Regions from separate parts of the Marinobacter sp. ST-43 genome, predicted to be linked through region 1. Evidence: predicted binding sites of a transcription regulator. Region 1 holds the regulator's gene; each other region holds the start of a gene.

Region 1 (7,919 bases):
GAACGGCCATGAGGGCGGTGATGCTGCCGGTAAGGTCATCGAGTCCTTTGGTGAAGTCCTGATTGGGGGAAACTACGCTGTTGGTCTGGTGGTTTTCGCCATCCTTATGATCATCAACTTTCTGGTTGTCACCAAAGGTGCCGGCCGGGTGTCTGAGGTCAGTGCCCGCTTCACTCTGGATGCCATGCCTGGCAAGCAGATGGCGATTGATGCCGATCTGAACGCCGGGCTGATCAATCAGGACGAGGCCAAGTCCCGCCGTTCGGAAATCGCTCAGGAAGCGGACTTTTACGGTTCTATGGACGGTGCCTCGAAGTTTGTGAAAGGCGATGCCGTTGCGGGTTTGCTGATCCTGGCTATCAACATCGTTGGTGGTGTGGCTATCGGCATGATGCAGCACGGGTTGGATTTTGGTCTGGCAATGGAGCGTTATGCCCTGCTGACCATCGGTGATGGTCTGGTTGCCCAGATTCCCTCGCTGTTGCTCTCCACGTCGGCCGCCATCATGGTTACCCGGGTAACGTCCAGTCAGGACATGGGTGGCCAGATCATTCAGCAGATGTTCAGCGCTCCCAAAGCGTTGGGCATTGCGGCCGGTATCCTGATTCTGCTTGGCCTGATTCCGGGGATGCCCCACATCGCGTTTCTCGGCCTTGGTTTGCTGGCCGCTGGCGCAGCCTGGTTTATCTGGAAGAAACAGCAGCAAACGGTTGAGGATGAAGGTGGTTTTGTTGGCCGTGGCGGCATGGCTGGTGGTGCGGCCCGGCAGGGTGCGGAAATCTCTCCGGATCGTCCGGGTGGCGAGGGGCAGGCACTGCCGGCGCCGGGAGAAACCCGCGAGCTCGGATGGGATGACGTGGCCACGGTGGACATTGTCGGGCTGGAAGTGGGCTACCGCCTGATTCCGCTGGTAGACAAATCCCAGGGTGGACAATTGCTCAGTCGGATCAAAGGGGTTCGTAAGAAGCTTTCGCAGGATCTGGGCTTCCTCATGCCCTCGGTGCACATTCGCGACAACCTGGATCTTATGCCGAACGTCTACCGGATTACCCTGATGGGCGTGACCATTGCCGAGGCCGAGATCCATCCGGAGCGGGAGCTGGCCATTGATCCGGGGCAGGTGTTTGGCAAAGTTGAAGGCATTGCCGGCAAGGACCCCGCCTTCGGCCTGGACGCCATCTGGATTGAGTCCGACAGAAAGGATCAGGCCCAGACCCTGGGTTACACCGTAGTGGATGCGAGCACCGTGGTGGCGACACATCTGAACCAGATTCTGCAGAAACACGCTCACGAACTAATCGGTCACGAGGAGGCCCAGAAGTGGCTGGACCAGCTGGAGAAGATTTCGCCCAAGCTGGCGGAGGAGCTGGTGCCGACCACCATTTCCATCAGCATCCTGCTGAAAGTGTTGCAGAACCTGTTGAAAGAAGAAGTGCCGGTGCGGGATATGCGCTCCATTGCCGAGGCCATCGTGAACGTGCATCCGAAGAGTCAGGACCCGAAAGTGCTGACCACGGTGGCTCGCCAGGCGCTGCGCCGAATGATTGTTCAGAGTATCTGCGGCAACGACGCCGAAATCCCCGTTATCACGTTGGATCCAGACCTGGAACAGTTATTGCTAAAGTCTGTTCAGCAGAGTCAACAATCCGGCGGTCAGGATGATATTGGTCTGGTGCTTGAGCCCAACATGGTGGAAAAGCTGCAACGATCCCTTCAGGACAGCGTGCAACGCCAGGAAATGCTCGGCAAGCCTGCCATCCTGCTGGTTTCAGGGCCCTTGCGGCCAGTACTGGCGAAGTTTGCCAGCTATGGGGTAGAGCGTTTGCATGTGCTCTCGTACCAGGAAATCCCGGATAACAAACAGATCACGATAGTCGCCTCTGTAGGTCAATAAACCGACGGAGCATCGCGGGAAGCCAGAGCGCTTGCCGGTGGGAGGATGAAGCAGCATGAAAGTAAAACGGTTTTTTGCGCAGTCCATGGCTGAGGCCCTGAAGCAGGTAAGCCACGAAATGGGGCCGGATGCCGTTATTCTGTCTAACCGCCGGGTTGATGGTGGTGTTGAGATCGTGACGGCACTCGACTACGACGAAAACATGGCGCGCCAGCGTCTGGGTGAAAGAGCGGTTGAAGCCACCAACGGCTCCCGGCTGGCAGAGATGCAGGCCGAGCAGCATCGTCGGCTGGAAGATGAGCTGAACCGGTCCCGCAGTCGCATTCGTGAGGTTCGGGAAAAGCGCGCAGGAAGTGGCGCCTCAGGTGGCGCGGCGTCGTCCTTGTCTTTCGAGGCGGCCGATTTTCCGGCGTCACGTCCCAGTGATGTAACAGTGGCAAAGCCGTTTGCGGGTAGCGAATCCGGCGCCGGTGGCTATGCCGATGAACTGGCCAGTATGCGTGCCGAAATCAGCTCTCTGCGTGATCTGGTCAGTGGTAAGGCTGCAACTGCCACGCCGACCGGCAACAGCGCAGTTCAGCAACGATTGGCCGAGCGCCTGCAGGAGTTCGGTTTGGGCGCGGAGCTGGCCGGCTCTCTGTCCCGTCGGCACCGGGCCGGGCGTCTGGAGGACGGCTGGAAGCAGTCACTGAAAATGCTGGCGACCGGCGTTCGTACCGGTCGCGAAGACTGGCTTGATGCCGGCGGTATCTATGCCCTGGTCGGGCCAACCGGGTCTGGCAAAACCACCACCATTGGCAAGCTGGCGGCCCGCTACGTCCTTGAGCATGGTCCGGATTCGTTGGCACTGGTGACCACCGACCGCTATCGTGTGGCCGCTCATGAACAGCTCTTCGTGTTCGGCCGCATCCTGAATGTGCCCGTGCGTGTGGTGGATGAGAGCCATTCCCTGGATGACATTCTTGATGAGTTATCGGATCGACACCTGGTGCTGATTGACACTGCCGGCCTGACCAGTGCCGACCGCGGTTACCAGGAACAACTGGCGGAGTTGGCTCGCAGCGATCACAATATCCGTACACATCTGGTGGTCTCCGCCACCAGTCAGCCACGTATCATGAAATCCGTGTGGCATTGCTATAAGATGGCAAGCCTTGCAGGCTGCATCATGACCAAGATTGATGAGGCCCTGACCCTGGGCGAAGCGCTCGGGTTCGTTATGGAGACCAGCTTACCGGTGGCCTGGTACACCGATGGCCAGAAGATACCGGAAGATCTCCAGAGGGCGGAGGCCATTCCGTTAGTGCGCCTGGGCGTAGAACGGCTTAAGGCCGTGCAGAGCGCACAGACAGTCGCCGAAGGTGCCTGAGCCTCGTTGGCGACCAGAATAAAACACCGGCACGCGTGCCCGTACAAGAACGTAGTAAGAGACTGATAACAGTATGAGCAGACCACATCCGGTTCAGGTGATTGCGGTTTCCGGCGGCAAGGGCGGTGTCGGCAAGAGCAATGTTTCGGTCAATCTCGGTATCGCCCTGGCCCAGAAGGGGCGCCGGGTTGTCTTGCTGGACGCGGATCTCGGGCTCGCCAACATCGATGTGTTGCTCGGCATTACTGCTAATCGAAATCTGCAAGACGTACTCAGCGGCGATTGTGATCTGAAAGACGTGCTGGTGAATGGTCCTGGTGGTATCAAGATTGTACCGGCTTCCTCCGGCACCCAGCGTATGACCCAGCTCAGCGCCATGGAACATGCCGGCCTGATCAACGCTTTCAGTGAGCTGGGCGATCAGATTGACGTTCTGATTGTGGATACCGCCGCAGGTATTTCTGAATCGGTAGTCAGCTTCCTCAGGGCCTCGCAGGAACTTCTGCTGGTGGTCTGCGACGAACCTACCTCCATTACCGATGCCTACGCGCTGATCAAGCTGATGAACCGGGATTATGGCACGAACCGCTTCCGTATCCTGGCAAACCAGGTCCGCAATGAGCAGGAAGGCCGCCATCTGTTTGAAAAACTGACCCGGGTCACCGAGCGTTTTCTGGATGTGGCACTACAATATGTAGGTATCGTGCCTTACGACGAGGCCGTCAAGAAAGCCGTCCAAAGACAGAAAGCGGTATTGGATGCCTATCCGAGGGCGAAAGCCTCGCTGGCTATCCGGGCTCTGGCCGAAAAAGTGGATAGCTGGCCTTTGCCGTCCTCTCCCAGGGGGCATCTCGAATTCTTCGTGGAGCGGCTCGTCGAAGTCTGATCTGAATCCAGTCCTACAAGAAAACCGGATACATGACATTGGCGAAACATCTGGGAATTTACCACCAGGCCGGCGCCAGGAGCCCTTCAGCCCTGATTGAAGAGCATGCGCCGCTGGTCAAGAAAATCGCCCTTCATCTCATGGCCCGGCTGCCGCCATCAGTGCAGCTGGAAGACCTTATGCAGGCAGGTATGATTGGCCTGCTGGAGGCCGCGCAGCGCTATTCTTCCGGCAAAGGTGCCACCTTTGAAACCTACGCAGGGATTCGCATCCGCGGTGCCATGGTGGATGAGATCCGCAAGGGCGACTGGGTGCCCCGCTCAGTGCATCGCAACGCCCGGCGAATCGCCAGTGCTATCAAACAAGTGGAAGATCGTACCGGGTGCGAGGCCCAGGATGCCGAAGTAGCTGAAGAGCTCGGTATTGGTCTGGACGAGTATCATGCCTCACTGGCCGACGCGAACAGCGGTAGACTTTTTAGTCTTGATGAGCTCAATGAATCCGGCGAGCTGCCGATAGAAGAAGCAGAGACCAGTGGTAATCCACTGGACGGTATTGCTTCCGGCGCTTTCCAGCGCAGTCTGGCAGACGCCATTGAGCAGTTGCCTGAGCGTGAAAAGCTGGTATTGAGCCTGTATTACCAGGAAGAGCTCAACCTCAAGGAAATTGGGGCGGTGCTCGGGGTCAGTGAGAGCCGGGTAAGCCAGATTCACAGCCAGGCGGCGTTGCGACTTCGCAGCCGGCTGGCCGAATGGCGGGACGGTGACAACGACTGATCGGCCAGGTGCTGTGTTTCTCTTTCAGCAAGCTGTGTAGCTTTTGGTAAACGATGCTTTACAACGTGCGCAAACACCACACAATAAGCGCTTAAGGTAGCAGCCTGCTAGACTTCCAAAAGGCTGAATGAATTCCGGGTGTTACTGACTGGAGGTCCCATTGGACAAGAACATGAAAATTCTCATTGTGGATGACTTCTCCACAATGCGACGCATCATCAAAAACCTGCTGCGAGATCTCGGCTTCACCAATACGGATGAAGCAGACGATGGCAACACCGCGTTGCCCATGCTCCGAAGCGGCAAGTATGACTTCCTGGTGACTGACTGGAACATGCCCGGCATGTCGGGCTTTGACCTTCTGAAGGCTGTCCGTGCTGATGAAAACCTGAAGAACCTGCCGGTTCTGATGGTAACGGCAGAGGCCAAGCGGGACCAGATCGTGGCTGCGGCTCAGGCCGGGGTGAACGGATATGTGGTCAAGCCTTTCACGGCAGCCGTGCTGAAGGAAAAGATCGAGAAAATCTTCGAACGAATCCAGTAACCAGAGGTCGGATGGCTCGCCATGAGTGATACCAAACAGAACCATCAGGGCCTTGATCCGGAGGTGGCGGAGAAGCTTCAAAAGCAGGCCTCCGACCTGGCCGAGAATGTAAACGCCGGGAATTATGCCAAGGCGATGACCCTGATCAATGAACTGAGCGAGGTTCGCGATCAGAGTCTGTATCGGGAAGTGGGGCGACTGACCCGCAGCCTCCATGAGGCAATCCGGAACTTCCAGATAGACCCGCGTAATGCCGAGCAGAAAGAAGTGCTGTCGAAGATGAGCGACGCTTCTGACCGTCTGGCCTATGTGGTTCAGATGACCAGCCAGGCGGCGAACCGCACCATGGATCTGGTTGAGGAAAGCATGCCGGTGGCTCACGCCATGCGGGATGAAGCGGTTTCCCTGCGGGATGAGTGGCAGCGTCTGCGCCGTCGTGAAATGGAGCCTGCGGAGTTTCGCGAGCTTTATGGTCGCATCGACAAGTTCTTCGCGGGCCTGACGACAGACTCCGACAGTCTGTACCAGAATCTGTCGGAAATCCTGCTGGCTCAGGATTTTCAGGATCTTACTGGCCAGGTTATCCAGAAGGTCACCGCGTTGGTGAAAGAAGTGGAAGACAATCTTCTTGGCTTGGTAGTGATGGCCAGCCACGTGGATCAGCTGACCGGCACGGTGCATCAGATTGAAGAAAAAGAAGAATCGGCCGAAAAAGGGGTAGGACCACAGATTAAAGCTGATGAGCGGGAAGATGTAGTTTCGGGGCAGGACGACGTGGACGATCTGCTGTCCAGTCTCGGATTCTGATAATAAAGAGGGTGACGCATGGCGTTAGATGCTGATGAAGAGATCCTGCAGGACTTCCTGGTAGAAGCCGGCGAGATACTCGAAAAGTTGTCGGAGCAGCTGGTGGATCTGGAGCAGCATCCCGATGACAGCGATCTGCTGAACGCCATTTTCCGTGGCTTCCATACCGTGAAAGGGGGCGCTGGCTTCCTTCAACTGGAGGCACTGGTTAATTGCTGCCACTCTGCGGAGAACGTGTTTGATATTCTCCGGAACCACAAGCGCAAGGTAACACCGGACCTGATGGATGTGGTGCTGGAGGCGCTGGACAACGTTAATGCCATGTTCGAAGAAGTTCGCAACCGGGAAGAGCCGACGCCTGCGCCGGACGAACTGATCGAAGCCCTGGACGCCCTCGCCAAACCTGAGTCCGAGGATACACCGGCGGCGGAAGCGCCAACCCCGGCACAGGAGTCGTCGTCTGCGGATGTCGGGCCGCAAGGGGACCAGGGCGATATCACTGACGATGAATTCGAGCAGTTGCTGGACGCGTTGGCGGATGAAAAATCCGATGGCCAGAAACCGGTCGGCAACGGGCAGGTGAGCACCCCGGCCGAATCTGCCGGCGGCTCAGACAGTGATGAGATTACCGACGATGAATTTGAGGCCCTGCTGGATCAACTCCACGGCAAGGGCCAGTTTGCCGGCGCGCCTGCGGAAGTTGAAACAGCCAAGGCAGATACTGATACCAGCGGTGGCCCGGAAAAATCATCCGGCGACGCCGATCTGATTTCCGACGACGAATTCGAGAACCTGCTGGACGAACTGCATGGCAAGGGTGCAGGCCCGAGCGCAGGTGAGCCCAAGCCTTCACCGGCGCCATCCAGCAAGGCCGAACCAGCCCCGGAACCAAAGAAAGCGGAAGCCAAAGCTGAGAGTAAGGCCGCTGCCAAACCGGCGCCCGCGCCTGCCCGTGAGGCCGCACCAGCGGGCGAAACCACGGTTCGGGTTGATACTAAGCGCCTGGACGACATCATGAACATGGTGGGCGAACTGGTGCTGGTGCGTAACCGACTGCAGCGTCTGGGTTCCGAAAGCGAAGACGAACACATGCACAAGGCAGTGGCCAATCTCGATGTGGTGACTACGGATCTTCAGGCTGCCGTCATGCAAACACGGATGCAGCCGATCAAGAAAGTTTTCGGCCGTTTCCCGAGGGTAGTGCGTGATCTGGCCCGCAGTCTGAAAAAAGAAGTGAACCTGGTCATGCACGGTGAGGAAACCGACCTGGATAAAAACCTGGTCGAGGCGCTGGCCGACCCACTTGTGCACCTGGTCCGAAACTCCGTGGATCATGGTGTCGAAGCGCCGGACGTAAGGGAGAAGGCCGGAAAACCCCGAGCCGGAACCGTGACCCTGTCGGCGGAGCAGGAAGGCGACCATATATTGTTGTCCATCGTCGACGACGGTGCGGGTATGGATCCCAATGTCCTGCGTCGCAAGGCGGTAGAAAAGGGCCTGTACGACCAGGATGCGGCAGACCGTCTAACCGATAACGAATGTTTCAATCTCATTTTTGCGGCCGGTTTCTCCACCAAAGACCAGATTTCCGATGTCTCCGGTCGGGGTGTCGGTATGGACGTGGTGAAAACCAAGATCGGCCA
Region 2 (7,919 bases), on a different contig from region 1:
TGGATCGGCTGTTGTCCTCTGGCGGCCGCTGATTATTCCGGGACTGGATTACTCCAGGCGCATGGACAAATCGATGGCTCGTACGTCTTTGGTCAGTGCGCCAATAGAGATGTAATCCACGCCGGTTTCGGCAACGGGCACCAGCGTGTGCGCGTTGATGCCACCGGAAGCTTCAAGGCGGGCTTTTCCGGCATTCCGCTTTACCGCTTCAGCCATGTCGGCAAGCGAGAACTCGTCCAGCATGATGATGTCGGCCCCGGCCTCAAGAGCCTGGTCCAGTTCGTCGAGCGATTCGGTTTCCACTTCCACGGGTTTGCCTGGTGCAATGCGGTGCGCTTCGGCGACCGCATTGGCAATGGAGCCGCAGGCGGCAATGTGGTTTTCCTTGATCAGGAAGGCGTCCCAGAGCCCCAGCCGGTGATTGTCGCAGTCACCGCAAGTCACCGCGTATTTCTGGGCCAGTCGCAGCCCTGGCAGGGTTTTCCTGGTGTCCAGAAGGCGGACGTTGGTATGGGACACCCGGCGAGCGTAATGGGCACAGGCCGTTGCCACGCCAGACAGGGTCTGCAACCAGTTAAGAGCAGCTCGTTCAGCGGTCAGAAGCGAGCGGGCCGGGCCTTGCATGCGGAAAATCACGGCGTTGGCGGGTACGTCGTCGCCATCGTGAAACTGCCACTGAAGTGTTACTGAGGGATCCACCTGGCGAAAAACCTCCTCCACCCAGGCGCTTCCAGCCAGGCGGGCGTCTTCCCGGGTGATTACCCTTGCGGTTGCCAGTTTTTCGGCAGGAATCAGCTGGGCAGTGATGTCGCCATCGCCAATATCTTCCCGCAGACTCTGGGCAACGGATTCGATACGGGCCTGGCGCAGCAGTTCGGCAGAAATCATTGGGACGTCCGGAGGTTGTTGGTGGCTTGGAAAAGTGTGGAGGGCAATTCTACTGCCAGCGCTATCGATTCGCCAAATGGAGGTGTGAGCGGTCTGAAGTGTGATGCAGTTCCTGCTGACACAAAAGGTGACAAATTCTGACACAAGGTGACGACACTCGCCCGTATGATGTAATCCTATAAAGGTTTAAGTACCATCAGCTGTTCGATTCCGGAGCATCCACATGGCGCACGATAACAAGGTAGTCCGCTTGGCCGGTCAGAAGCCGGTGAGCCGGTTCTCGTTACCGGTAGAGCTGGTGCGACTGCGTGACACATCGGGTCAGTCACTCAAGGCGGTACTTGCCAGTTTTTTCGAACAGGCTGACGACAGTTTGTTTGCCCTCGCAGACCGGGCCGGCTCCAACCAGGACCAGACTGCCTACTTCGACGCCATGCGGGAGCTGCGACTGCGCCGGAAGGCAATGACAGTGTCAGTCCTGCAATACGTCAGCCAGGCCTTCAATGAGCTGGGTAAGTTCAAACCTGCCCGCTCCGGTGGTTCACTGGAAGAAGTGGACCAGGACTCCCTCAGCCTGGTGGATCACTCTGATCTTGAACAGCAGGTAGCGATAGATAACCTGACCAATCGCCTGCGGAATCGATACCAGGAGCCGGTAAGGATGTTGGCGGCCCGGATTCGCCATCTCGTTCCGCAACTGGATCTCTCAGACGACCAGATGCCTCTCAGCCCGGAAGTGATCTGCGGTGCCATCTCGGATGCCTGCACCGATCTGGACATTGATATCCGCGCCAAGCTGGTGGTTTTGAAGCTGTTTGAGCGACTGCTGGTGGACAAGCTCAGTGATTTCTACCAGGAATGCAACAAAACCCTGATCGCCGCCGGCGTGCTGCCTGACATGAAGCGGGCTCCGGTGGGTGGTGCTCAGGTAGCGCCGGGTCGCAGTGCGCCAAAGGCAGGCGGTTCGCCAGCGCCCGCCCAGGAAGCCCCGGCTGCCGAAGGTACTGCCCATAGCCATGGACCGTCGCCTACTTTCAGTGAGCTGAGTGCGCTGTTGCACCAGGGAGAGACCAGTAGTGCCGGTATGGCACAAACCGGCGCTGTTCTGGATACCGATCGTCTGATGGCGCGCCTGAACGAACTGCAGGGCGCAGCGCCGCAGGGTGAAGGCGACAATGTGGTGCCTTTGCGCCAGCAGTTACAGCCGCTGTTGCAGGGTCCGGAAGGGAAGCGATTCTCAGTAGGGCAGGTCGACAGTGATGTGATCAATCTGGTCTCAATGCTGTTTGATTTTATTCTCGAGGATCGTCAGTTGCATTCGGTCATGAAGGCGCTGATCGGGCGGCTACAGATTCCGGTGCTCAAGGTCGCACTCAGCGACAAGAACTTTTTCAATCGTGGTGGCCATCCGGTTCGCAAGCTCCTCAACGAACTTGCCCTGGCCGCCATTGGCTGGAGCGAGAAACGTGCCGGAATGCGTGATCCGCTTCGGGAAAAGATTGAGGAAGTGGTGGGTCGGGTGCTGACCGAATACACCGATCAGGTAGGGCTGTTCGAGGAATTGCTGAAGGACTTTGGTCACTTCATGGATCTGGATCGCCGGCGTCGCGAGCTGGTTGAGCAGCGCCTTCGGGATGCCGAGGAAGGACGCGCCCGGCAGGAGCGTGCCAGTCAGGCTGCTACCGATGTTATCCGTGAGCACACGGCAGGCCGGGACATTCCCGAGCCGGTTTTACAGGTGCTGAACGAGCCCTGGACCCGCTACCTGCAGTGGGTGGTGTTGCGCGAGGGTGAAGAAAGCGAGCGTTGGCTGCAGGCAAAGGCCATCAGCGAGCGGCTGGTGTGGAGTGTTGACCCGCGACCGGTGTCTTCTGATACCCGGGCGGAACTGTTGCGAATGATTCCAGAGGTGGTGGAAGAGCTCCGCAAGGCGCTTCAGGAGATCTCCTGGGATCCGTTTGCAACCGATGCGGCCATCCGGGACCTGGAGCTTGCCCATGTCGATGTTTTCCAGAAACTGGTGACCGCGCCGGTTGTTGAAGACAAGGCACCCACGATTGAGAATTTTGAGGTACCTGAAGCTCCGGCAGAGCCGGCGGAAACTCCCGAGCAATCGGAACCTGCGCCGGAGGTGATTGACGAGGTGACTGAACCTGCGTCAGTCAAGCCTGCTGAGATCTCAGCCGGCGTTGAGACGGCAGCCGTCGCCGAGGAATCCGCGGAGATCCAATCACCAGTAGCGTCGGCGGAATGGCTGGCGAAGGCGGACGGCCTGAGAGTTGGATCCTGGGTTGAAATGGCCAGAGACGAGACCAGGGTCCGTTGCAAGCTGGCCGCCTTCATCAAGGCCACCGGCAAGTACATCTTTGTTAACCGCAGTGGTGCGAAGGTGGCGGAATATCATAGGGATGACCTGGCGATTGCTCTGCAGGAGCAGGCGATCACCATGCTGGATGACGGCCTGATTTTTGATCGGGCACTGGAGTCCATCATCGACAACCTGCGTCATAACCGAAAAGACTGATCTCTGGTACTGAGTGCCCACGCAGGGCACCGGCGACGTCGTGGCATCCATGGGCGCTTTGTGATTCAATCATCTGCATGAGTCCCCTGCGCCGATGGAAACACGTTGTCTAGTATCCAGAACGATCATCACCCACACTCCCTGAAAGATGCGGCAGCACTTTTGCGTTCCAGTGGCCGGTTCCCCGGCGTGCGCTGGTGTCCGTCGCCCAATTTTGGTCCCCGCCCGGACGGTTCCTCTATCTCACTGCTGGTGGTTCACAACATCAGCCTGCCGCCGGAACAGTTTGGCGGCCCGCACATCGAGAATTTTTTCTGTAACTGTCTGGATACCGCTGCCCACCCCTATTTTGAAACGATCGCAGAGCTGAAGGTGTCTGCGCACGCGTTGGTTCGCCGGGATGGTTCCGTTATTCAGTTTGTCAGCTGTCTGGACAGGGCATGGCACGCTGGCCGTTCCAGTTTTCAGGGTAAGGAGGAGTGCAACGACTACTCCATTGGTATCGAGCTCGAAGGTGCGGATGACATTTCCTATACCGAGGATCAGTACCGTGCGCTGGCGCGTCTGGCGCGCCTCGTAATGACAGCCTGGCCGGAGATCACGCCGGGTCGCATTGCCGGCCACAGTGATATTGCGCCGGGCCGAAAAACCGACCCAGGGCCCGCGTTTGAGTGGTCTCGCTTCCAGGCACTGCTGTCGAACGAGGAGATGGCCTGATGTCGTTGGTTGTTTTTCTGATTGCGTACGTGATTCGCCGCAGGCTGGACCGCGCCGATCACCTGGCTGGCGATGAGGTCTGGCGTAACTGGTTTCATCGTTGGGGCCGGGTTGAAGCGGGTCAGGAGCGGTCAGTCTGGAGAGGTGCGCTGCTGGTTGTGTTACCTTCTCTGGCGCTCGCTGGCGCGTGGGCGCTGTCCAGTGAGGCGGGCTACCGCTATGCCCTGTATCCGCTTGAACTCGTGCTGATGGTGGTGCTGATGGGAGCGCCGGGCTGGCGCAAGGTGCTGCGAGCCTATTCCGATGCCTGGCGGCGCGGAGATATGCAGGCTGCCTGGCACCATGTTCAAGAGCGCCTGCCCGCCTCCGAAAGAGGAGCGGCGCTATCGCCAGAAGCCATGCACCTGTCGGTGTCGCGGGCGCTGATGGTCTCGGTTTTCGAGCGTTTCTTCCTGGTGGTTTTCTGGTATGCCGTCGGCGGCATAGCGCTGGCTTTTCTGGCTCGCGGGCTTGTAGCTCTGGCGGGCCAATGGCCGCAGGCGGCCGCGCGGGAACGCTATCAGCGGGCGGCCCGGCTTATCGGCTGGATTCCTTCCCGCTTGCTGTCATGCACATTCGGGCTCGCCGGTGACCTGGCCGGCTGGTCCCGGGAGATACGCAAGGTATTCCCGGGATTCGGGAAAAAGACCGCGGATGTGCTCATGATTTCCGCCAACGGGTCGTTAACTGGATATGCACTTGATCCTGCGCGCTTTTCGGAGTTACACCCGGAAGAGTGGCCCGATTTTGGCGGGCGGAGCCTCAGCGCTATAAGGGACCTCCTCAACCGGAGCATGCTGGTGTGGATATGTGCGTTTGCATTGCTGGTGATCGCAGGCATGGCCTAGCCGGAAAGCAAAAACGGATTACAGAATAACACTAAATAGTGATTAAGTTTTTCCGGCAACGGGCGATAATCAAACAAAAGAATAAAGATTCAGTTGTTAGAAGCAGCGAGGGCTCTGTGAACTATATAATCAATCCGGCTGTAGCACTGATGAATCGGCTGCCCATGGTTTACAAATTCAGCCTCATCAGCATTCTCTTTCTTGGTCCCATCATCGTGCTCTCCTGGTTGGTGATTTCCGGGCTTAACCAGTCGGTTCAGACCATGACCCGCGGCATTGAAGGTCTTGCAGAACTCCAGAAGGTGGAGCGCCTGCTGGTGGCGGCAATGGATTACCGTGACTATCAGGCCCCCGGCATTCTGAAAGACGAACAGCCCTTGCTCGAAAAAGCCAACGAGGCGGCCAGTCGCATGGATGCCCTGTTGGCAGATCTCGCCGAACCACAGCGTTCTTTTGACACCTCCGGCTCCTGGCAGGAGCAGATTCTGGCTGTAAGGGAAGAATGGGAGACGCTCAAAGCCAACGATAACTATCAGGGCAACATTGACCCTCAGTTCAAGTACTACCAGGAGTTTGTGCAGAAGGTGATGGCCTTGCTGCCGGCGACCATTGAAATCAGCGGATTGGGTCAGGATGCGTCCCGGGAAAACCTGCTGCTGTTAGGGCTGGTGGGTTCTGCGTTGCCTGAGTCTCGCACTGTTGTTGGCCGCGCCCGTTCATACGGTATTTTTGCGCTGGTGGAAGGTCAGGTGGGCTATGCACTCAGCGAAACCCTGAATGAAATCTACGATCAGTTGACCAACCGCAGTTCGCTGCTTTCGCCGGCCCTTTCCGTTGCTGTGGAGGCGTCGCCCCAGCTGGCAGAGAGTGCGAGCGGTGCGTTGACCCGCACGGAAGAGAGTCTGATGACAGTCCGTGATGAGCTGGATCTGAATGTCATCACGCCTATGCGCCTGGAGCTGCCCTGGCAGGAATTTGACGAGACCGTATCGGCGCAGATGGGATATTACGATACCCTCAGCGATCGTATCTTCGATGTGGTTGCCGGTAATCTTGAGGATCGCCTGGCTCGCCAGACCGGGCAGCGCACCCTGATTCTGGTGGCGCTGATTGCTGTGATGCTGGTGGTGGTCTACCTCTATGTGGGTTTCTTTATGTCTGTGCGGATTGCCATCAACCGGTTCAGCGAAGCTGCAAGAAATGTGGCCGCCGGCGATATGACCACCCATATCCGGTTGAACAACCGGGACGAACTGGGTGAGCTCACCTCTGAGTTCAACAACATGACCGATCGTATTGCTGAGCTTGTCCGGTCGGTGGGCTCTACAACAGCGGATGTTGATCAGCAGGCGGTCCGGGTGAATGACACCGCTTCGGCGAACAGTCAGGCCGTGGCCCGACAGATGGAAGAGACCGGTCAGATCAACGAGGCCATGGGCCAGATGGTGGAAGCGGTCAATGAAGTCACGGAGAGTGCGCACCGGGTGGCGGATAGTGCGGGGAATGCCGAGAAAGATACCGAGAAGGGTCGGGAAGTGGTGGCCGATACGGTGGCGACCATTAACCGGCTGGCTACGGAGATTGCAGGCGCCGTTGATGTCATCAACCGGGTGAGTGCGGACAGTGACAATATCAGTCAGGTTCTGGTTGAGATTAAAGCAATTGCCGAGCAGACCAACCTGCTGGCGCTGAACGCGGCCATCGAGGCAGCGAGGGCGGGAGAACAGGGGCGTGGCTTTGCGGTGGTGGCGGATGAGGTTCGTTCATTGTCTCAGCGTACCCACAAGTCCACTGAGGAAATTGAAGGCATGATCTCCCGGCTTCAGGGTGGTGTAAAAGAAGCGGTATCTGCCATGACCTCAAGTCACGATGCCACGGAGAAGACGGTACAGAAGTCTGGTGAAGTGACCGAAGCGCTGGATCGGATCGCCTCGGGCATTTCCGAGATCGTTGATATGAGCCACCAGATTGCCCAGGCGGCGGAGGAACAGTCGGCCGTGGCCAGGAACGTGAATGCCAACGTGGAGCGCATTGGCGAATTTGGCCAGAGCACTGCCTCCAACGCCGAAGAGACTCTGGCTTCGTCCAGACAGATGTCGGAGCTTACCGCGTCGCTTCAGCGCCTGGTGGAAGCATTCAAGGTGTAATCTGTGGTTGTTGTGAAAAATCCGGCCTCAGAGGCCGGATTTTTTTTGCTCCCAGAGAATCTCCTGGCTGCCATCCCGGCGAGCCAGCACCCGGGCGATGACAAACAGCAGATCGGATAACCGGTTCAGGTAGTGACGCGAGGCAGTATTGATGGAGTCCTCGTGGCCAAGGGCCACCACCACGCGCTCGGCCCGGCGACAGACCGCCCGTGCCAGATGACATTGTGCTGCGGCAGGGCAGCCCCCGGGCAGGATGAAGTTTTTTAGCGGCGGCAGGTCGGTGTTGTACTCGTCCAGAGTCTGCTCCAGCCACTCAATGTGATTGTCGCTGATCACCTTGCTGCCCGGGATGGCAAATTCGCCGCCCAGATCAAACAGGTGATGCTGAATGCGCCGGAAGGTATCGATCAGACTGTCACGAGAGGGAAGCGTCTCAATCAAAACGCCGATATGGCAATTCAGCTCATCGGCCATACCCATGGCTTCCACTCGCTGGGCATTTTTGGCGATACGGTTGCCATCGGCCAGGCCGGTAGAGCCGTCGTCTCCGGTTCGGGTGTAGATCTTCGACAGGCGATTGCCCATGGTCTTGCTCCCTCTGGTAAAAGTCAGTTCAGTTGTTGTACCTGTTCGGCGAGCATTTGGTTCACCTGTGCCGGTATGCCATGTTGATGGCCGAGCCGCGCCAGGTAACCGTTAATGAAGTCGATTTCCGTGGTTCTGCCTGCCTGTACATCAGCCCGCATGGAAGACGTG
Region 3 (7,919 bases), on a different contig from region 1:
ACATAACCGTCCGGCGCGCAGGCGATGGAGAACACAATGGCCTCATGGGATTTCTTGATGGGCTCCTGTATTGCCGGAAACATCTGGTCAGTAAACCGATCGAAGCTGCTGGAATACTGTTGGGGCTGGGTGTTGGCAATCGGTGTTCGCTTTTTGTCAAACAGCGCCGCTTCACTCAAACGGCCCTCTCGAATTGCCGCCTCAAACAACTGGCCAATCTGCTGCGCCCCTTCCAGTGCTTTCTCATAAAACGGCCGGTGGTAGCTTTCGCTGCTGTTCAGCGCAAAGGCAGCATTCGCCTTCTCCGCCAGCTCCATCAACGTGGAAGCCTGGTCCGCCAGCGATGCCACACTGGTATCACTTTCGGATATATGGTCACGGACAGACTCAATAGCCGAAAACACCTGGGCCAGACTCTGCTCGTTGTTCTGGTCGATCTCGGCAATACGGGCAACCTGCTGCTGAACCCGGTCGGATTGATCCCGAATCTGATCCAGCTGGCCGCCAACGCTCTCTACAGATGTCAGCCCGTCTTCCACGGTTTTCGCCAGAGATTCAATGCGGGACACAATCTTGGTTGTGTCATTCTGAATTTCGTCGAGGGTGTCCGCCACTTCACTGGTGGCCTGGGCAGTGCGCCCGGCCAACTGCCGGACTTCATCAGCCACCACCGCAAACCCTCGCCCCTGCTCACCGGCGCGGGCCGCCTCAATAGCGGCATTCAGTGCCAATAGATTGGTCTGCTCGGCAATGCCCTGAATGGTTGAGGTCACGCCCTGGATCTTGCCAGATTTTTCGTGCAAGGCCTGAATCAGCCGGAGGTTTTCTTCCGATTGCTGATGCACCAGGCGCACACTTTCAATGGCCGACACCAATGACTGACGCCCTTCCACACTGACTTCGCGATTCTGCAGAGCCATGGTGGCAGCGTTGGTGGCCTGTTCCGACGATTCCCGAACCGATTCTGTGATCTGGCCGGCGTAATCGGCCATCTGGGCGGTTTCTTCCACCTGTCTGTCCAGGCGCTGCTTCACCTGATCCGCCGCAAACGAGACTTCGGCGGCCGAGATGGCACTCTTGTCGGCACTGGCCGAGAGCGTTTCAACCAGGGCCTTGCCAGCCCGGGCATCGGCCAGAAGCTGCGCACATTGAGCCCGCAACGGGTGGTTATCAGCCAGGGAGCCATCATTCAGGCCGTTAATCCCACGCTCTATTGGTTCCAGCACCCTCAATATCAGATAGCCGGCCGCGGCGGCGAGACCAACCAGGAGTCCGATCAACAGAGACGCGGCATCGAGCCCCATCATCGGAGCCACCAGAATGCAGGCAATACCGAGCGCAACAGCAATGCCCACCCCCCATAAAATTGCAGTGCGATCGAGTAAACCCATGGTGCCCTCATCTTTGTCATTGCTAACGCAAGCATGTTGTTATTGCAGGCCATCCCTGAGGTTAAAGAAATGATATAGGTTAATAACTCCTACTTTAGTGGACTAAAGATACCACTATTGCAGGGCCCAAGGAGTTTATCGGCATCTGGAAGGAAATCTGAAATACAGAAGAGAAAAGCCCGGGCGGAACGAGTCCGCCCGGGCTTTTTGGCAGAGCCTGACAACCGTTATGGCTGATCAGGCACCGATAACGCCGCTGTCATCGCGGGTAACGATAACCGTTGCATCACGCGGACGCGGATCGTTGGCATCCGGCCAGTTTGCTTCCGGGTGCTGGATATTGACGAACATGGTCTTCACATCCGGTGTGGAGACAACGCCTGTAACCTCACAGCCAACCGGCCCAACGAAGAAACGCTTGATCTCGCGGGTTTCCGGGTTGGCCGCCAGCATCATGTTGTTCTGATAAGGTGCTGCATCGGAGCCATCGGTCTGAATCCAGAGGCGGCCGTTATAATCGAACCAGAGGCCATCCGGACTGTTGAAGATGTTGTCATCAGTCAGAGATACGATAACCTGGTCGTCAACCACGGTTTCCGTGCCCTGCTCACCGGCGAACACGAAGATATCCCAGTCAAAGCTGGTCGCAGTGTGATCGTTGCCGTCTTCGCTCCAGCGAATAATATGACCGGTGCGGTTGTTGGCATTCGGATTTGCCGCGTTAACCTGCTCCTCCGTCCGGCGGGAGTTATTGGTCAGCGTAAAGTAAACCTGACCGGAATTCGGATCTACAGCCCCCCACTCCGGGCGATCCATCGGGGTCGCACCTGCGATGTCGGCAGCCAGCCGAGTGTTCAACAAAACATCAGCCTGATTCTCAAAACCGTCAAACTGAACGTTGCCAACCATTTCGCCCTGGGCCGCAGCCACTTTGGCAGCAAAATCCGTATCGTTCAGATCCAGCGCCAGCCAGTCGCCTGAGCCATCGTCGTTAAAGCGAGCCACGTAGAGCGTACCCTCGTCCAGGAGGTAGCCACCAGCCGTTGCAGCGTAATAAGGCTTTGAGGAGACAAATTTGTAGATGTACTCGAAACGGGAATCATCACCGGAATAACATACGACCGGCTCACCTTCCTTAACCGGCGCAAAAATCACACCCTCGTGACCAAAGCGGCCCAGCGCAGTTCGCTTCTGTGGTTTGCTCTCTGGAGTAAACGGATCAATTTCCACCATGAAACCATAGGTATTGGCCTCATTCCGGTAATCATCCGCCGCCGACGCACCCGTCGGGGTAACATCAAAGCGCACGTATTGATCCGCACCGCTGTCAGCCAACTCCCAGTCGTAGCGGCTTGAATCGCCGACGCCATGCCGAGTCTGCTCCCGGGGCTGCGTTGCATCGCTATTAGCGAAGTACCCGTGCCAGTTTTCCTCAGCCGCAAGGTAAGTTCCCCACGGCGTCGGGCCCATCGCGCAGTTGTTCAGAGTACCGCGGGTTTCCGTTGCATTCGGGCTGTATTTGGTGACCAGTTTGTCGTAACCACGCACCGGACCACGGATATCCATTTCGGTATTACCCGTAACCCGGCGATTAAACGGACTCCCGAAAACAATATCCCACTTGCCGTTGTTGTCGCGTTTGATATGAACCACAGACACACCGTGCGCGGCGATTTCCTTGCGCACTTCATCGGCCGGACGCATACCGTTGATGTAGGTAGCCCCGTTGGCATGCAAAGCGCCTTGATTGATGTACTCATGGTTCATCACCAACAGACCTTCGCTGGAGCTGTTACCACCGGCTTTCAGGTCAATCGGGAAAAAGTGCACGCCGTCATGATGCATGCCCATTTGCTGCTCTTGCTCTTCTCCGGTATTGGTGCCATCCGGCTTGTAGGCTGGATAAGACCCGGTAATTGGCGTGCCCCAGGGAAGAAACGCTTCGGAGGAGTATCCCTCGGGAACAACGACCTGATTCGCGGTTGAAGTAGGGACAGCCTTGAAACCCAGTTCAGTGCTGGATGTGTTTCCACCGGTAGTACCGCCATCGTTGTCACTATCACTGTCACTGCCACAACCGGCAAGCCCCAACCCCATAACGCTGGCCAGAGCAGCGCCTACGCTACCTTTCATGACGGTACGACGCTGCATTCTGGCAGACAGTACCTGATGGAACGGGGTGTTTTCGGAATGATTGACGACTGGCTCGTAGTTCGGGTCCAGGTAATTGGGATCAAGATCGTGCTTGGCCATGGTTTGCCTCTCTCGGATTGGTGGACGAGTCCTTTATTTCGAGAGGCAAGTGTCGGCAAGTAATGTGACAGGACGTAAACAGATTTAAGTCATAATGTTGAACGTTCGATGACAACCGGTGAGGCAGAAACAGAAACGGGGCCAAAAGGCCCCGCAACCGCGCGACGCAACTCAGGTGATCACTGAGTCATTTCGTCGTAGCCTTCTTCCATGGAGTCAGCTGCTTCTTCCATGGAGTCACCCGCTTCATCCGCGGCTTCTTCAATCTCGTCGCCAGCGTTTTCGGCACCTTCCTGCATTTCACCAATCACGCCTTCATCCTGACCCGTGGCTTCTTCCCAGGTCTCTTCGGTGGCGTTAGCGGCGTCGTCCATCATTTCCTCGGCATTTTCACCCGCTTCTTCAAAATCCGCGCCTTCATCGCTCTCAGAGCTGCAGGCAGAAAGCCCAAGCGTGGCAACCAGTGCGAGTGCGCTCAAGGTAAACTTGTTCATAACATGTCCCTCTGTCGGTATATGTGTACAACGCCAACAGAGTAGAGGCAGCCCGCGGTCAATAGCAATTACCGGGCGATTACTCTTTCGTTAACCGCTCGCCGTCGATCATGATGATGTGGTCCGCCGAGACCACCTGCCCTTTTCCCAGCACCACGAAATCCCGCCCGGCCCGGCTGAGCACATCACGGATAACGCCGTGAACCACGCAGACCTGTCCGTTTGGATCCTGATAGATGATTTCCGCCAGCTTCATGGCCCGTGCATATTCCTGGAGCCGCTGCTGCAACGTCCAGGACATGGTGGCCGGAGATGGATTTGAGGCACTCATTCGACGCTTCCCTGTTTTTTTTTGTTTCCGAAAGTCTGGACCACAAGCTCTGGATTCGCCAGCTGGAGCCTGATTGTCATTAGAGGCCAGTTCGCTTAACCAGACTCTCTTACTTGTTGTATTGCCAGATTGTCCGACATACATTGAACAAACAAACACAACGAGTTCCACGGAGAGCCCATATGAACGCCAAAGTGAAATCCTCGCTCGACACGCACCAGGTCGCCGCGCCCCGGAAAACCGGGACATCGGATTCAAAAGACACCGCCACCAAGGCCGAGACCTGGAAAGATCCCAAGCGCTATATGTGGCTGTTGGGGCCTGCGCTTCCAGGCATTGGCCTTGCCGCTCTGACTGGCTACGCCCTGGCCCCGAAACGACTGAAGGCTCTGGCCTGGACCGGGCCGGCACTGGTGCACGGCATTATTCCGGCACTGGACCGGGCGATTGGTGAAGACAAAAGCAATCCTCCTGAATCGGCGGTAAAGACCTTGGAGCAGGACAAGTATTACGACCGTATTGTGAAGGCGTTTATCCCCACCCAGTACGCCATGACCTTCATGGGCGCCTGGCTGGCCAGCCGGAAAAACACACCACTTGAGGACAAGATCGGCCTGACCCTGACCGTAGGCGCCATCAACGGGGTAGGCATCAACACCGCCCATGAGCTGGGCCACAAGTCCAATAAACTGAACAAACTGATGGCCATGGCCGCCTTGGCCCCCACCGCCTACACCCACTTTGTGGTGGAACATAATTTTGGTCATCACAAGCGGGTAGCCACACCGGAGGACCCCGCCAGCAGCCGAATGGGCGAGAGTTTCTGGAAGTTCCTGCCCCGAACCGTGTTCGGCGGCATCAAGTCGTCGATCAAGATCGAAAAGGCACGCCTGGAACGCAAGGGTAAGAGCTTCTGGAGTCTTGATAACGAACTGCTACAGGGTTGGGCCATGACGGCCGGGTTCTTTGGCGCCACGACGCTGGTCTGCGGCCCGAGGGCGGTGCCGTTCCTGGCGGCACAGGCGGTTTATGGCGCCAGTCTGTTGGAGAGTGTGAATTACATCGAGCACTATGGTCTGTTGCGGCAGAAGGACAAGAATGGCAAGTATGAGCGCACGAAGCCGGAACACAGCTGGAACAGTAATCACATTGTGACCAACCTGTTCCTGTATCAGTTGCAACGGCATTCTGACCACCACGCCCATCCGACCCGGAGTTTCCAGGCCTTGCGCCATTTTGAAAAGGCGCCCCAGTTGCCGGGAGGGTACGCATCGATGCTGTTGCCGGCCTACCTGCCCCAGTGGTGGTACGAGACGATGGATAAGCGGGTGATTGACCACTATGAAGGGGATCTGTCGAAGATCAACTGGGACCCTGATCGCAAGGAGGAGTTGATGGCCAAGTATGCGGACTATGCTGCGAAAGTGGCAGCGGAGGCTGCGGCTCGGCGGGCTGGCTCTTCTTCTGAGTCTGAGGCTGCCTGATTTCGTGGTTTGATTGCCGGTCCCAGCCTGTTGGTTGAGTGCCGGCTGCGGGTTGGGGCCACCCTTCCGGGAGACGCCGTGAACCCATCCATGGGGGCTTGAGCGCAGCATCCCTGCTGCGCACACTCCCGGAAGGGTGGCCCCAACCCGCCGCTTTCGCTTCCGTGGGATAGTCGCTGATTCGACGATTCGCTAAGGACTAAATCTCGATTAACAGGGCAATCCTGCTACTTGCCTTTGAACACCGCCTCTCTTCTCTCCAGGAATGACTGGATTCCTTCTTTTACATCTTCGCTGGCCATGACCGGGCGTAGTTCCGGGAACAGGCGTTCCTTGGCCGCTTCCTGGCCTTCGGACACGGCAATCTTGGACGATTTCAGGCTGCCCTGAACGCCTAACGGAGCTGCCTTGGCAATCTTCTCGGCGATTTCCATGGCTTTGTTGAACTGTTCGCCGGGTTCCACGAGTTCCTGGATCAGGCCCCACTGGTAAGCCTGTTCGGCGGTCCATTCATCGCCGGTGAGCAGGTAGCGCTGGGCGTTGCCCCAACCGATTTCCCGCTGCAGGCGAATGGTGGCGCCACCGCAGGCGAAGATGCCGCGTTTCACTTCCAGCTGAGCGAAGCGGGTGCCTTTCGCGGCCACGCGGATGTCGGTGTTGAGCATCATCTCGACGCCACAGGTGAAGCAGATGCCCTGGGCGGCAAAGACTACCGGCTTGGTAAGTCCCTCGCCTGTGATATGGAACGGATCAAGTTCACCTTCGCCGGGTTCGATACCCTTACCGTTAGCGAATACGCCGGCCCAGTCGTCCAGTTGCAGGCCGCTGGTGAAGTGGTCACCTTCGGCGTACATAACTGCTACGCGCAGTTCGGGGTCGTTCTGGAGCTGGTAATAGGCGGCAGCGATTTCGTGGTACATGGCCCGGTTCATCGCGTTCATTTTTTCCGGGCGGTTCAGGCCGATTTTCAGGATGTGGCCCTGTTTTTCTACGTTTACCAGTGGCATTGGTGTTTTCCTCTGCTTTGGGATCCTAGCCTGGTTGCTTGGGTGGCTTGCACGGTCAACGGGGAGGGCTTTTCAGGACACGCCACAAGTACGTCCCTGTAGGCTCGTTTCGGGCCGTCCATGGCCCTCAACGGTCCTGAAAAGCCCTCCCCGTCGCCCGCGCGTCATACTTCTGCGATATACCAGGCCACAGTTCCATAAATAGAACTCAGGTTTTGCCAAGCTTCGCTTTACTGTCCTGCGAAATGCACCCCTGCTCGGGCGCGAGCGGCTGGGAGCCCTTTCAGGGACCGTCTTTGGCCATGGATGGCCAAAGTCGAGCGCACAGGGAAGTGCTCGTAGCGTGTCCCTGAAAGGGCTCCCAGCCGATCGTGCCTACGCCGAAACATGCAGGCTGCAAGGGGGCAAACTCAGAACCACGAAGCCTTCATATTCAGACACGTATCATCCTGATTCCGCAGCAGCACCAGATCCTGAGCCACGGTGGGTAATTCCCAGTGGAAGAAGTACTGGGCGGCCTGCAATTTGCCCTGGTAGAAGTTGCGTTCGCTGTCGCTGTTGGCAGACCCCAGTGCGTGGGCTGCGGCATTGGCCTGCCGCAGCCACATCCAGGCCACGATAATGTGGCCGAACAGGTGCAGATAGCAGCTGGCGTTAGCCAGGGTTTTGTCGACTTCGCCGCCCATCAGGGATTTACCCAGGCTCTGGGTGACTTTTACCGCCTGCTGCAAAGTCTCACTCAGAGACAACGCCCACTGCTGGCAGCGCTCAGTGGTGGCCGCCTGCAGATCCACCTGCATTTCCTGCATCAGCAACTGCAGGCCGTGGCTCTGGTCCTGCCAGATTTTACGGCCCAACAGGTCCAGAGCCTGGATGCCGTTGGTGCCTTCGTGGATGGGGTTCAGGCGGTTGTCGCGCCAGCACTGCTCGACCGGGTATTCGCGAGTGTAGCCGGCGCC
Region 4 (7,919 bases), on a different contig from region 1:
CTTGAAGTGATCCAGATCCATCATGACCAGAGTCAGTGGTGTCTGATGCCTGGCAGACTGGTTCAGCAGTTGCTCTCCGAACTCGAAGAACGCGCGTCGGTTATGCAGCCCGGTAAGTTCATCCTCCAGCGCTGCTGCCCTGGCTTTTTCGTGGGCTGCCCGCAGCTCCAGCTCCATCTGTTTACGTTCGGTAATATCAGTGGCAATCTCCAACCTTACCAGGCGGCCATCGGTCCAGCGGATCGCCTGGTCACGGCACTGGTACCATCGTTGGTCCAGTTGATTCTGGAACTCCCAGACATGGGGTTTGTTGGGCTCGCCCTGATCATTGATCAGCAGGTGATTGGTGCAGAAGCTGCATGGGCCGTCACCGTTCTGAAGCACCTGCCAGCATTTTCGGTTGCCAACGTCACCCCAGATCTGCCGGCCGTAAGCGTTCATGTACAGCAGATCGTGTGTTGTAAAATCGGAGACGTACACCAGGGCATCCAGATTATCGAGTACGGCCTGAAGACCTTCCGGGGGTGTTTCCTCGGTGGCTGGCGGTGTCTGATCCCGGTGAACGGGCAGATTCAGTGACGGAATGCCGGATTTCATGGGGTGTGCGCTGTCTGTTTTTTATTCAGTTTAATTTCCAGTATGGCTTTTGTCATACGACGCTGTCTGCAAAAGCGTGTAAGGTTTGCGGACATTACCTACGTTGGCCGGACAGCCGGGCCAACGAAATTCTGGCTTCATGAGGGTTTGGAAAGGGATGAAGGTGTCCGGGGAAAACTGCCCCTGCGGTAGCGGGAAAGCCTACCTGCTGTGTTGTCAGCCCTGCCATGCAGGCGCGCCTGCCACCACACCGGAGGCGTTGATGCGTTCCCGGTTCAGTGCCTTTGTGGTGAAGGATGCCGATTATCTGCTCGAGACCTGGCATCCGGAGACCCGGCCGGCGGAACTGGATCTTTCCGGCTCACCGGAATGGGTTTCGCTGCAGATACTCTCCTCCAGTGCCGGTGTCGACACGGGCCGGGTTCACTTCCGGGCGGTCTATCGTGCCGGTGGTGGTTGGGGTTATCTGGAAGAGCGATCAGACTTCAGCAAAGAGAATGGCCGCTGGTTCTACCGGGAGGGCGAAACCCGCGAGGGAATGCTGAAGCCCGGTCGAAACGACCCCTGCCCCTGTGGCAGTGGTCGCAAGTTCAAGGCCTGTTGTCTTTAAACGTTCTATTCGAATTTCGGCAGATCCGGCTGAGCGACCTCTTTACCCGCTTCCAGCCAGGCGTCAAAGCCGCCTTCAATGGATTGTACGTTCATATAGCCCATCTCTTTCAGCGCTTTGGCGCTGAGTGCTGCACGGCCGGAGGTTTTGCAGTAGAGCACAATTTTCATCTGCCGGTTCTCCAGTGCAGGGTCGTTGGTGAACTTGAATTCGAGCATGCCCCGGGAAACATTGACGGCCCCGGGGATGTGGCTGGCCCGGTATTCATCGGCATCCCGCACATCCAATAGCAAATCGGCATTTTTGATGGCCGCCTCGGCGCTGGCCAGCGGCACCTCCTGAATGTCTTTTTTGGCTTCGGCAACAAGATCGTGAGCAGTCTTCATGGCAGTTCCCTTTGAGCGTGGGTGTATCCGTTCAGGTTAAGGCATTTGCCACGGGTGAGCCACCTATGGGTTGCCTGTGACTAAGGCATGAGCCTTTGGCGACGGGGTTTGTGTTAGATTGGCAGGCTGTACAATGAGGAAGCTATGAAACCGCTGAATGACACCACCAAAGGCGTGGTCTATGGGTTAGGTGCCTATACCCTGTGGGGAAGTTTTCCCCTGTATTTTGCCCTGTTCAAGGGCATTCCTTCGTGGGAGGTGCTGATTCACCGGGTGATCTGGTCCTGCCTGTTTCTGGCGCTGGTCATTTCGATACTCAAGCGCTGGCCGCCGGTGGTGGCGGCACTGCGACAGCCGCGCCGGCTGGGGTATGTGCTGGGTTGTGCCGTGTTTATTGCCCTGAACTGGGGTATCTATATTTATGCGGTGGAAACCCGCCATGTGTTGCAGGCCAGTCTGGGTTATTTCCTGACGCCGCTGGTGAACGTGGCCATGGGGCTGTTGATCCTGGGTGAGCGTATTTCGCGGCTGCAGGCTGCGGCGGTGGGTCTGGCGGCGGTTGCGATTCTCTATCAGCTGTTGCTGCTGGGCGAGCTGCCGTGGATTACGCTGGTACTGGCGTTCAGCTTCGGCACCTATGGCCTGATGCGCAAGAAAGTCGAACTTGATGGCCTTTCCGGTCTGTTTGTTGAAACGCTGTTATTGCTGCCGTTGGGCTTGCTGACCCTGGCCCGGCTTTCATCGCAGGGGCTGTCGCACTTTTCGGACAGCACCTACAGCGCATTGTTACTGGCCTCCAGTGGCGCGGTGACCGCCATCCCGCTGCTGGCTTTTGCCGGGGCTGCGCGCCGTTTGAAGCTGTCTACCGTGGGCTTTCTTATGTACATCAACCCCACGATCCAGTTTCTGATCGCGCTGTATATCTTCCATGAGCCGCTTAGCACCGCCAAACAGGTGAGCTTTGTGATGATCTGGGTGGCGTTGGCAATATACTCGTGGTCGGCCTGGGTGGGCCGATCGAACAGAGAGGCTTCGGCATGAAACAACCCATCAGCGGCTATCACAAAGACGGGGAAAGCCATTGGGTAGCGCAGCTGGCGTGTGGCCATAACCAGCACGTGCGCCATGATCCGCCCTGGGTAAACCGGCCCTGGGTTGTCACGGTGGAAGGCCGGCAATCCATGTTGGGGGTTAAGCTGGATTGCCGGAAATGTGATGACGATGCGCCTGCGGATGTCCGTCCGGGGAGTCCGGAAGGACCTCAGTCTCCCGATCAGGCCAGGGTTTCCAGATAGGCTTCCAGTTCGTTGGCGAGCCAGCCCACCACGGCGCCTCCTTGCGCCTGCTCTGACTCCAGCGCACTGAACACTTTCCACCAGCGGGCGCTGCGGTGGTGGATGGTTTTCAGCTGTTCCTTGCGCAATGCCTCAGCAATCAGGGGTAAGGGTAAATCCGCCCAGCCAGCGCCATCAATCACCGCATCCCGCATCAGTTCGTATTGGGTAAAGGCGAGGTAGTTGGCGGTTTCCGGGGATTCGGCCACCAGTTGGGCGTCGAGCATGTAGGCCAGGGTGATTTCCGTGTGGCTGACCAGGTCGTCCTGAGTGACCCGTTTCAGCTGACTCAGGGGGTGATCCGGCGCTGCCACGGTGAGCATGCGCACATCAGCCAGTTCCCGAAACCATTGATAACCTTCGTTCAGCAATTCCGGCATCAGGCCATAGGCCACATCCACGGACTGGTTGCGAACCAGCGGCGCCAGTTCCCGGGGCGAGGCAAGGTAAACCGACAGGCTGGTCTGGGGGAAGCGTTGTTTCAGCCGGCGCAGAATGTCCCGCCAGATATCTTCCGGAATGGCATCGTCCCGGGCAATGCGCAGGACCGATTCGGCACCACTCAGGTGGTGCTGGCAGCGAGCCCTGATCTGGCTGGCAACCTGGTCGAATCGCCGGCAGTCGGTCAGGATGGACTGGCCGATGGCCGTCAGGTGCAGTTGATTGCCGCTGCGTTCAAACAGCTCCACCCCCAGTTCATCCTCCAGGGACGCCAGCACGGTACTGACGGTGGTGCGGCTGCGGTTCAGTTCCCGGGCCGCCGCGGCCACGCTGCCGTTGCGCACAACCGAGAGGAAGGTCTTGATCTGTGACGTTTTCATGGTTTGCTCTTTGCGACGGATTTTCCGTCGCTCAGCGACTCACACCTGTTGAATGATGCCGCTAATATGGCAGCAATTCTCAGGAGGTCAAAATGTTTACTTCTCTGGCGCGGGAAAACCTGGCGCTGACATTATCAGCGGTGGGCGCGGGCCTGTTTGCGCTCGCCGGTATTACCTGGGGTCTTTGGGTCGATTCCCTGGTTATTATCTTCGATGGTGCCTATTCCCTGATCAGCCTCGGGTTGTCGCTCCTGTCACTCTATGCCGCCCGCCTGGTTCGCCGGCCGGCCAATGACGATTACCCATTCGGGATGGGGGCCGTGGAGCCGCTAGTGATCGCTGTGAAAGGTCTGGTGATTGCAGTGGTGTGTATCTTGTCGCTGGTATCGGCGGTGGTGTCGCTGCTTCAGGGCGGCCGTGCCGTGGCGGCGGACATGGCAATGATCTTTGGTGCGGTGAACGTGGTGGGGTGTCTGGCGGTCTGGGCGTATCTACGGTGGTCAAGTCTGCGCAATGGTTCGGGGCTGGTGCAGGCGGAACAGCGCCAGTGGCTGATGGACAGTGCCCTAAGCGCTGCCGTAATGATTGGTTTTGGCGCGGCCTGGCTGCTGGAACGCAGTCATTGGGCGGAGCTGGCCGTGTATGCCGACCCGGTAATGATGCTGGTGATTTCGGTCTACTTTATGACGGTGCCGGTGAAGATGGTTCTGGAGTCAGTTCGGGAGCTGTTGCTGGCGGCACCGAAAGACGATGCACTGGACGACATCCATGAGACCCTGGAAGACCTGGGCCTGAATCCGGAACAGGTCCGGGTGGCCAAGCTCGGCCCGAACCTTCTTCTTGAGGCCCGCATGATCCGGATCTGACCGGGCCTCAGAGGTTTAGCCCTCCCATAGCCAGTACCTGCCTGCGGGTATCGGCTTTCTCCCGCTCAAGTTTGCCAAGCAGTGACACCCCGTCGCACTCCGGATGGTCGGCGAGGAATCGCCGGGTCAGCTCGATCTGGACATGCAGATCCTGGAAACGGCCGTACAGATCCTGTCGCTGGCGTAGCTCTTTCCGGAATGGCTTGCTGTACCGGGCATCCAGTTCCAGAAGATAGCGGATACGCTTGAGGTTCTTGCGCAGCTGGTGCAGGGCTTCATCCGGAGCGGTGTGCAGCAGTTCTGCGGTTTTTCGGTTGAACTGCTTCAGGCGCCGGTTTGTCGCGGCCTGGATGTCTTTTTTCCGCAGGTTTGCAGCCAGCTTATGAAAAGATTTGGACTCAATGTAGTCTTGCCAGCGCGACAGGCTTTGCTGGTAGCGTTTCTGGCCAAGGCGTTTGGCCAGTTTGCGCTGTGCTTTAGATGCCCTGAGCCGCGCCCAGTCGGTCAGCGTGGTGCAGAGTTGTGGGTTGTCGTGGCACAGCTCGGGGATATCCTGAAGAAATACGTGCAGATCCCGCAGGGCGCTGGTGGCCCGGGCATGTCGCTTCAGTTCGCGAATATGCTCCTGTAATTGGCGATCGCCGGTAATCTCGGCCAGGGGTTCGGCAATGGCCCGACTGCGGCGAAGGGCAATGCGGTATTGGTGCAGGAATTCGTCATCCAGCCCCAGCATCACCCCAGGGGTCAGAAGTTCCAACTGGTTGTTCAGCTGCTGTAAAACCTCCGGGAGCGTGTTCTGGTCCAGATCAGTGGCGTCGGGACTGGCTTTTCGGTTCTTGCGCCGGAATTCGTTGTAACTGAAATCACGAGGCGTCAGGAAGGTTTCCAGTGCACCCTTGTTTTTGTCCACTTTCTTCCAGTGCCTTACCGGCAGCCGGATCTCCAGGATACTGGCGGTTGGCAATTCGAACGGAGCCTGGGGTACCAGAAAGGCGGCCAGTTCGAGTAATGCCGGGTTGTGGCCGATGAGGGTGATGCGGTTCTGGTTGTTATCCAGATTCTGCAGCCAGCGTAATAGACGCCGGAAGTCGAAGGTGTAAAGCTCATCTTCGGTGCGGACATGGTCCGGCTGGGCGTCGACGCTGAGTGCACCTGCCAGCGTTTGCTGGGCTCGCACAGCGGGGCTTGAATAAATGGCACCGGACAGCGCGCCGAGGCATTTCATTGCCCGCGCGAGCGGCGCAAGCTGGCTTTGGCCTCTGTCATTCAGTGGGCGTTTCTGGTCGCAGAGGCTGTCGTCGTTCCAGCTCGATTTGGCGTGGCGGATAAGGAAAAGCCGTTTCATGCATGCTTGCTCATGAGCTGAATGTTCAGACCTTAGTCTGACACAGCCTCAAGTCGTTTACATGACGGCCGATACGTATTTAGACGTATGACGCTGATATGACGGGCTTGTTTACATAAAAACCTGTTCCTGACCTGCGTTTGGTATACAGCTTTTAACAAACTGCAACGGAGTGCGGGCTGCGTTTGTGCATAATCAAAGGATTACAAGAAATGACCCCGGAGCGAAGACCATGACCTTCATGAGCAACCTGACCATCAGAACACGGCTTCTGATTGGTGTATTGGTGCCTGTACTGATTACGGCTGGAACAATTGCATGGATTACGGCGAACCAGATCCGGGCCAATGGAGAGGCAGAGTTGCAACGCCTCGAGCAGGAACTGTTGGAAGCGCGCAAGGAAGGTTTGAAAAATCTGGTTGAAACCGCGAAATCCGTGGTGCTTGAGGCCAAGTCCACTCCCGGTTTTTCGGAGCAGGAGGCGCAGGAAGAGGCGCGAGAGCGGTTGCGGTCAATCAAGTTCGGTCAGAATAACTATGTCTTCGCCTACGATCGCAGTCTGTTCAATCTCGCATATGCACCGGACCCCTCCAAGGAAGGCCCGACTACCAATCCGAACACCCAAAAGCTGGTTCGCGGGTTGTTTGACGCGGCAGGTGACGATGGCTTCATGCCTTATGAGTGGACCAACCCTGCTACCGGCCAGGTGGAACCGAAAGTCTCCTACTCCACTATCATTCCGGGCTGGGACTGGATGATAGGTTCCGGCGTGTATGTAACCGATGTTCAGAGAGCGGTGGCCGCTGCCCGGCAAGAAATTGATGCAACCATGACATCTGCTATGGGCTTCATTTTACTGCTGACCATTGTGGTGGTGGTGATTTCACTGGTAATCGGGTTGGTCATTGGCCGCACCGTGACTGCGCCGCTGAACAAGGTCAGCGACATGATGCGGGAGATTGCCGACGGTGAAGGCGATCTGCGCCAGCGCCTGCCGGAAGATGGTAAAGATGAACTGGCCGTTCTGGGTCGCCGCTTCAACCATTTTATCATCAAGATTCAGGACACCATCCGTGAGGTGGGGTCCACCACCGACCAGGTAGCTTCAGCCGCTGAAGAACTCAGCCGGGTGGCGAATGAAACCCGCCAGTCGGTTCAGGAGCAGGGTTCGGAAACCGACCAGATTGCTTCGGCCATCAACGAAATGGCGGCAACGATTCAGCAAATCTCCGGCAACGCCAATGAGGTAGAAGGCGCAGCTTCCGATGCGGACCGCATGGCCAAAGAGGGTGGCGAGACCATCAATAGCGCCCAGGGGGCGGTCAATCAGCTGTCCCAGGAAATGGAAGATACCGCCCGCAGCATCAATGCCCTGGCCGAGAAGTCGAACGATATCCAGCAGGTGCTGGACGTGATTCACGCGGTGACCGAGCAGACCAACCTGCTGGCCCTGAACGCTGCCATTGAGGCAGCCCGGGCCGGCGAGCATGGTCGCGGCTTCTCGGTGGTTGCCGACGAAGTGCGCCAGCTGGCCAAGCGGTCTGCCGAATCGGCTGATCAGATCCGGGAAATGATTGATGGCTTTGTGGCGGAGTCCAAGGCTTCGGTGGAACGTATGAACAACTCCCGCAAGAGTTCAGAAGCGACTGTTGAGCGCATCAATCACGCCACCAATGCACTGAATACCATCGTGACCTCGGTGACTCAGATCCACGATCAGGTGACGCAGATCGCCACCGCCGCTGAACAGCAGAGCCAGGTGGCGGAAGAGATCAACCAGAACGTGGTGCGGATTGTCGACGCGGCCCAGCGCAGCGACACCGGCGTGACCCAGACCAATGAAGCCAGCCACGAACTGGCCCGGCTGGGTGAGAACCTGCGCGAGCTGGTTGGTCAGTTCAAGGTCTGATTGCCCGCACAAGAAAGCCGGCCCGCCACATTGGCGCGGTCGGCTTTCGTC

What was found. Region 1 encodes FliA, which starts transcription of late flagellar genes. Its sites were predicted from a motif close to CTAAAGTTTNNNNNNNNNNNGCCGNTAA; they were not measured.
Positions count from the first base shown of each region.
Region 2: a site for FliA is predicted at 5,058-5,085, ahead of QPL98_RS14885 (methyl-accepting chemotaxis protein). Genes of this name have one in related genera too.
Region 3: a site for FliA is predicted at 1,527-1,554, ahead of QPL98_RS05325 (methyl-accepting chemotaxis protein). Genes of this name have one in related genera too.
Region 4: a site for FliA is predicted at 6,007-6,034, ahead of QPL98_RS14320 (methyl-accepting chemotaxis protein). Genes of this name have one in related genera too.

Region 1 is NZ_JASSVO010000001.1:80,031-87,949, forward strand. It holds gene flhA (flagellar biosynthesis protein FlhA) at 1-1,894, shown strand, start outside; gene flhF (flagellar biosynthesis protein FlhF) at 1,950-3,263, shown strand; gene QPL98_RS00390 (MinD/ParA family protein) at 3,337-4,149, shown strand; gene QPL98_RS00395 (RNA polymerase sigma factor FliA) at 4,182-4,925, shown strand; gene cheY (chemotaxis response regulator CheY) at 5,086-5,469, shown strand; gene QPL98_RS00405 (protein phosphatase CheZ) at 5,491-6,276, shown strand; gene QPL98_RS00410 (chemotaxis protein CheA) at 6,295-7,919, shown strand, end outside.
Region 2 is NZ_JASSVO010000014.1:26,202-34,120, reverse strand. It holds gene QPL98_RS14910 (YqcC family protein) at 1-32, shown strand, start outside; gene nadC (carboxylating nicotinate-nucleotide diphosphorylase) at 49-888, opposite strand; gene QPL98_RS14900 (DUF1631 domain-containing protein) at 1,112-3,412, shown strand; gene ampD (1,6-anhydro-N-acetylmuramyl-L-alanine amidase AmpD) at 3,518-4,129, shown strand; gene QPL98_RS14890 (histidine kinase) at 4,129-5,016, shown strand; gene QPL98_RS14885 (methyl-accepting chemotaxis protein) at 5,133-7,163, shown strand; gene QPL98_RS14880 (cob(I)yrinic acid a,c-diamide adenosyltransferase) at 7,191-7,748, opposite strand; gene QPL98_RS14875 (ketopantoate reductase family protein) at 7,772-7,919, opposite strand, start outside.
Region 3 is NZ_JASSVO010000002.1:244,685-252,603, forward strand. It holds gene QPL98_RS05325 (methyl-accepting chemotaxis protein) at 1-1,391, opposite strand, end outside; gene QPL98_RS05330 (PhoX family phosphatase) at 1,629-3,644, opposite strand; gene QPL98_RS05335 (hypothetical protein) at 3,824-4,138, opposite strand; gene QPL98_RS05340 (hypothetical protein) at 4,218-4,469, opposite strand; gene QPL98_RS05345 (alkane 1-monooxygenase) at 4,652-5,953, shown strand; gene QPL98_RS05350 (crotonase/enoyl-CoA hydratase family protein) at 6,181-6,960, opposite strand; gene QPL98_RS05355 (acyl-CoA dehydrogenase) at 7,371-7,919, opposite strand, start outside.
Region 4 is NZ_JASSVO010000013.1:5,248-13,166, reverse strand. It holds gene QPL98_RS14360 (GGDEF domain-containing protein) at 1-597, opposite strand, end outside; gene QPL98_RS14355 (YchJ family protein) at 737-1,207, shown strand; gene QPL98_RS14350 (rhodanese-like domain-containing protein) at 1,213-1,593, opposite strand; gene rarD (EamA family transporter RarD) at 1,738-2,634, shown strand; gene QPL98_RS14340 (DUF3565 domain-containing protein) at 2,631-2,888, shown strand; gene QPL98_RS14335 (LysR family transcriptional regulator) at 2,867-3,748, opposite strand; gene QPL98_RS14330 (cation diffusion facilitator family transporter) at 3,841-4,614, shown strand; gene QPL98_RS14325 (CHAD domain-containing protein) at 4,622-5,959, opposite strand; gene QPL98_RS14320 (methyl-accepting chemotaxis protein) at 6,192-7,868, shown strand.